Regions from separate parts of the Peribacillus sp. TH27 genome, predicted to be linked through region 2. Evidence: predicted binding sites of a transcription regulator. Region 2 holds the regulator's gene; the other holds the start of a gene.
The links. The regulator LexA, encoded in region 2, represses DNA repair genes until DNA is damaged. The targets are predictions, from matches to a motif close to CGAACATATGTTCG.

Region 1 (3,218 bases), 190 kb from region 2:
CCATAGAAATCGCAGAATCCCGGGCAAACTTGATTGTATTTACCGGTGGACTTGGTCCTACTAAAGATGATTTAACGAAGGAAACGATCGCTCGCCATATAGGAAAAAAACTTGTTTTTAATGATGAAGCACTTCAATCCATTGAAGCGTACTTTGAAAAACGCGGCCGGACGATGACGGAGAACAACAAAAAGCAGGCTCTCGTCTTAGAAGGCAGCGAGGTCTTGGCAAACGATCATGGCATGGCTCCGGGGATGATCTTGGCGAAATCCGGAATCACGTATATGTTGCTTCCTGGTCCTCCGAGTGAAATGGAACCAATGTTTTTAAGCTATGGTTATGAATCGATTATGAATAAACTTGAAAAGCATGAACGGATCGACTCCAAGGTTCTTCGGTTTTACGGGATAGGGGAAGCTGAACTGGAAACAGTGATTGAAGATCTTCTTGTCAATCAAACGAATCCCACAATCGCTCCACTGGCTGCTGAAGGGGAAGTAACGTTAAGGATTACCGCTAAAGACTCTTCTAAAGAAAAATGTGAGGAGCTTATTTTAGAAGCGGAAAAAGAAATTTTAAACAGGGTCGGCAAGTTTTATTATGGAAGTGATAATACTTCGCTCATAAAAGAACTTGTTAAAGAATTAACGGTCCGAAAGCTTTCAATAGCGGCAGCGGAAAGCTTGACCGGCGGTATGTTTCAAGAGCAACTTACAACGATACCAGGCGCCGGAAAAGTGTTCAAGGGTGGTATTGTCAGTTATACAAATGATGCGAAGTCGAATGTTTTGGGCATCAGTGACGCGACAATCTCGAAAAATGGCGTAGTCAGTGGTGAGTGTGCAATGGAAATGGCTTCTAATGCCCGGGAAAAGTTCGATGCGGATGTAGGTATCAGTTTTACGGGTGTTGCAGGGCCTGATGAACAAGAAGGCAAGCCAGTAGGTACGGTCTTCATTGGAATTTCTTACCGTGATGGAGACACTCACTTTAAAGAATTGAGTTTATCTGGAAGCAGGGCGCAAATCCGTGTTCGTAGCGTGAAGTACGGCTGTCATTATTTATTAAGAGACTTATAAAAGACGAAGCAGAGCTTTTTAAAGGCTCTGTTTTTGTTTGATTTAAGAAGTTTCTTTCATGTAAAAAAAGGGAAAAGAAAAAACAGTTAATTCTATAAAAATGCTTTTTCAAAGACGTTATTGAATGAAAATGATGATTTTCTTCAGGAGAAATACTTTTTTGTAAAGAATATTCCAATAGAAAAAAACGAATGAATGTTCGACTTTTTGCTTGGCAAAATAGTAAAAAGAGTATATAGTAAAGATAGGTTTTGAGACAAGATACAAACCTTGTTCTCAAATAATTGCTTACGTAAGAACATCTTTAATCGGACAGCCGATTATTTGAATATAGAGGAGGAAATTGAGTGAGTGATCGTCAAGCGGCTTTAGATATGGCGTTAAAACAAATTGAAAAACAATTTGGTAAAGGTTCTATTATGAAACTTGGAGAACAGTCTGATCGAAGAATCTCAACGATTTCAAGCGGTTCTTTAGCATTGGACGTAGCATTGGGAGTAGGCGGATACCCAAGAGGCCGGGTCATTGAGATATACGGACCTGAAAGCTCAGGTAAAACGACTGTTGCATTGCATGCAATTGCAGAAGTACAAAAGACTGGAGGCACGGCTGCATTCATTGATGCTGAGCATGCTTTAGATCCAGCATATTCAGAAAAACTTGGTGTGAATATTGATGAGTTACTGCTTTCTCAGCCTGATACGGGTGAACAAGCACTTGAGATTGCTGAGGCGTTAGTGCGAAGCGGCGCGGTAGATATCATTGTTATCGACTCCGTAGCGGCTCTTGTTCCAAAAGCTGAAATCGAAGGTGAAATGGGAGATTCCCATATGGGTCTTCAAGCCCGGATGATGTCACAGGCGCTTAGAAAGCTGTCTGGTGCCATTAATAAATCAAATACCATTGCTATATTCATTAACCAAATCCGTGAAAAAATCGGGGTTATGTTCGGGAATCCAGAAACGACTCCAGGTGGCCGTGCATTGAAATTCTATTCAACTGTTCGCCTTGAAGTACGTCGTGCTGAACAATTGAAACAAGGTAATGAAATTGTCGGTAATAAAACCAAAATTAAAATCGTAAAAAATAAGGTAGCTCCCCCATTCCGTCAAGCAGAAGTCGACATTATGTATGGTCAAGGGATTTCTCAGGAAGGTGAAATCATTGATATGGGTGCAGATCTTGATATTGTCCTTAAAAGCGGCTCTTGGTATTCATACAATGAAGAGCGTGTCGGACAAGGACGGGAAAATGCGAAAATGTTCTTGAAAGAAAATCAGGATATTGCTCTGGAAATTTCACAGAAAATCAGAGATCATTATAACCTTGATGGAGAGCATGAACTACCAGAAGAGACAGAAGAGGAACATTTTGAATTACTTGATTAATGATAGAAAAAGACCTAAGCTTGTTTGCTTAGGTCTTTTTCTATATCTTGTGAAGTCAAGTAAAATGAAAAAAGTACAAAATTTTCAGCGAATTTATCGGTCGTGAAAACAGGTTTACAGTCTTTTTCCATAATAATGTTGTACAGAATAGCGATTGATATTAATAAAACTTGAATAATCATTGATACATAAGGGACAAACGCTTGACAATAAAAATTCTCAACTATACAATTAATATGTATATTTTACAATTTTTCAAACTAAAATTTTGAAAATTAAGTGCTGTATATTGAATTTATGTGCAATGTACTTGCCGACAGTTCAACATTTTATGTAAAAAGTTCATAGCAAGGGGAGGTGAAACGATGGAACCCATGACAATCATCTTCACTTTGCTTGGCCTAATCGTCGGTGCAGTTGTTGGTTATTTTATTCACAAATCAAAATTTGAGAGTAAAATAGCAGGGGCAAAGGGCTCTGCAGAACAAATCCTTGAGGATGCAAAACGTGAAGCGGATGCTCTTAAGAAAGAAGCCTTGTTGGAAGCAAAAGATGAAATTCATAAAGTTCGCTCTGATTCTGATCGAGAATCTCGTGAAAGAAGAAGCGAATTACAAAAACAAGAAAATCGGTTATTGCAAAGAGAAGAGAATCTTGACCGGAAGGATGAAACGTTAGACAAACGTGAAAGCCTTTTGGAGAAAAAAGAGGATTCTCTAAACCAAAGACAACAGCATATTGAAGAGATGGA
Region 2 (3,218 bases):
GGAAGGTACGAATGAAGACTAAGTCACCAAAAGATGCATTCCTGTTAACAGCACAATTTAATGAAATGGATCCCATTACATTAAGTATGTCCGGGAAAGTAAAACAAAAGGATGCAAAATTCTTAATAAAGACTCCGATGAAAAATAAATATAAGTCAACTAGCACCACCTTTACTGTTCATCTTATTGATGAAGATGGAAATGAAATTGCTAAAAATAGCTCAATAAAAGAAATTGATACAGAGAATTTTTCGGGTGCCTTTCCAGAAGTGCCTAAATCAGGTGTTTATAATATAACGATTGATGTAAAAGAAAAAAATATAGATGGTACTGAAAGAACTCGTACTTTGATTCGCTCAGTCTATATTGAAAAATAGAATAAAAAAATTAGGAAATAGCCCTCTCTTTATTGAGAGGGCATCTTGTTTAGGGGATACAGGGAGAAGAGCGTTATGCAGAAGCAATAAGGCTCTCTTTATTTTATTTAAAGATTTCTACTTAGGAAAATTTGTTAATAAAACAATTCGATGTGTGTATTTTTAGGAATTAACTATGTAGCTTAAACTTGAATTCAAAAGGAGAATAAGGTTTAAGAATACTTGCATCTGCAGAAAAAGCTGCAAACCGCTGTTTACTTAATCCTTATTTTGATTAGAATCTCTATATGACAAAATGGCAGTTTTGAGCGCAGCATAATTGCCTATGCTTGCGTAACCATAGAACCAGCCCATGAAAATGCCTGCTACAAAGTGATGACGATGGCTAATGAAAATGGAAATGATTAATCCTAGAACTATAGCAATTGTAGGTATGAATTTTGGAGGGATATGAAACATGATCTTCAAAATTTGAGTCAAGATTATGATAGTTGGGATGGCTATTACTGCATCCCAAAAGTTTGTATGGATGGTTGGGAAATCCAAATAATAACACCACTTTCACGAGAAAGTAAAGGAAGGTTTATTTAATTAATTTTTACCATCAATAAAGTATTTATACCTTAAGATTTAGACCGATTAAGAGGAATGTTTAAATGCTCTTGATTTGACTTGGTTTGAGGGTTTTTCATGGTTCAAAATAAAAAACTTTGAATCCATTACATAATGGTGGATTCAAAGTTTTTTTTGATGTAAGTCATCCCAAAGTTCTTCCATTAAACCATCCATTTCTTTTCTTTATTTATATTGTTCTTCCTAGGATACCTCGATAGTAATACCTTCAAAAGTCAATACGTCTCCGACTTGAGTATTTTTCGGAAGTGAGTTTCTGGACAGTCTTTCCTTTCCCCGTTTACTTGAGCTAGTTCACCTACAAAACGTTCAATTATCTCATAAATCATCCTTTTTCACCGTCTTTACTCTTAAAGATTTAAAGATTGCCCGATACACCTTTTGGACAGTTATTAAACGTTTAACTACAGTAGAAGTAGGAGAGCAGTAAAAAAATGAGTAGGGAGCAAGATTTGGTTTTATGAGTAAAAACTTTCCTTAAGCACTTTCATCCGTACTGAAAGATCGAAACGAGGTATTTTGCCTTTTTAATACATAGGTACTGTTAACTGAAATATGAAGTCAAAGATCGCTTGATAGATTAAAGAGAAAAAGTAGATACTCCTATTAAAAACGATTTCTACTAAAAAATAAAAAATTCACAAAAACATAGTCTTCCATATGCATATTGATGGAATATGGGACATAAATTAGACAAACAAAAAAAGCGCAGTTAGCGCTTTTAGTGTATTTGTCTATACAGGCCTATTACTTTTCCAAGTATCGTGACACCTCTTAAAATAATTGGTTCCATATTTGAATTTTCAGGCTGAAGCCGTATGTAATCCGGTTCCTTAAAGAATCGTTTTACCGTGGCTTCATCATCTTCAGTCATGGCTACTACGATATCTCCATTATTGGCATTGCTCTGTTGTTTCACGATGACATAATCCCCATCATGAATTCCTGCTTCAATCATACTTTCTCCCATGATTTCGAGCATGAATACATGATCATCATGAGGAACCATACTTTCGGGAAGTGGGAAGTATTCTTCTATGTTCTCAATGGCGGTTATCGGCATGCCTGCTGTTACTTTCCCAAGCAACGGCACGTTAACGACATTAGTCTTAGGTATAGTGTTGGCTTCCTCTATGTTTAAGATTTCAATGGCCCTCGGCTTAGTAGGATCACGTCTGATTAGTCCTTTACTTTCCAAACGAGATAAATGTCCATGTACCGTTGAACTTGATGCAAGTCCCACTGCTTCGCCAATCTCTCTTACGGAAGGTGGATACCCTTTTTGGCGAACCTCTTCTTTAATGAAATCAAGAATATCTTGCTGCCGTTTTGATAGTTTAGTCATATGTGCACCTCTTCTCCAAAGTTCTTTGCTTTATTATAGCATGGCCCCTATTTCTATACAAACATAAGTTCGAATTTTGTTGTTGACTGAAACAAACGTTCGTACTATAATCTGGGTATAAGATACGAACGAACATTCGCCTTGGAGGGATATTTATGAAAAAGTTGTACAAAAATTATATTTATACGATTCTATTAGCGGGATCAGTATTTATCTTTTCAATTTTATTCTCCTGCACATTAGACAAAAATCAAAAAAATAATTTTCTTTCAATAGAAGTAAATGAAGGTGATACCTTATGGGAGATTGCAGAAAAATATGAAGAAGCTGATTTGACAAAAAAAGAATTCATTGGTTGGATAGAAGAGCACAACGAAGTCAGTGCAGATTCAATTAAACCTGGTCAAGTCATCGTCATTCCGGTTAAAAGTGAAAAGCTTGTTCAGAATTTGGCAAGTCAGCAGTAAGTAGTAAAGGTAGGGTATTATGAAAGCAGTAATTTATTGTAGAGTAAGTACGGAAAAAGAGTCGCAGGAAACATCGTTAGCTAGGCAGGAAGATGAATTAGTCAAATTGGCTGAGAAAATGGATATGGATGTAGTATCTATTATAAAAGAGCAAGCAAGCGGTTACGAATTAAACCGTGATGGTATTTTTGACATGCTGGATCTATTTAAAACTAAAGAGGCTGAAGTTCTATTAATTCAAGACGAAACGAGACTAGGCAGAGGAAATGCAAAAATTGCTCTGTTTCATGTTGTTCTTAAAGAAGGCGTTAAAATCTATACACTTTCCCATGATGGGGAACTTGAGCTATCGGATTCAGATGCTATGGTTATCCAAATAGTCGGCATTGTAGAAGA

Region 1: a site for LexA is predicted at 1,268-1,281, ahead of recA (recombinase RecA). Genes of this name have one in related genera too.

What each region holds. Positions count from the first base shown of each region.
Region 1 is NZ_JAEKEV010000002.1:1,221,557-1,224,774, reverse strand. It holds gene JFU24_RS07265 (competence/damage-inducible protein A) at 1-1,079, shown strand, start outside; gene recA (recombinase RecA) at 1,427-2,467, shown strand; gene rny (ribonuclease Y) at 2,833-3,218, shown strand, end outside.
Region 2 is NZ_JAEKEV010000002.1:1,034,345-1,037,562, reverse strand. It holds gene JFU24_RS06305 (esterase/lipase family protein) at 1-377, shown strand, start outside; gene JFU24_RS06300 (hypothetical protein) at 636-923, opposite strand; gene lexA (transcriptional repressor LexA) at 1,732-2,355, opposite strand; gene yneA (cell division suppressor protein YneA) at 2,511-2,822, shown strand; gene JFU24_RS06285 (YneB family resolvase-like protein) at 2,842-3,218, shown strand, end outside.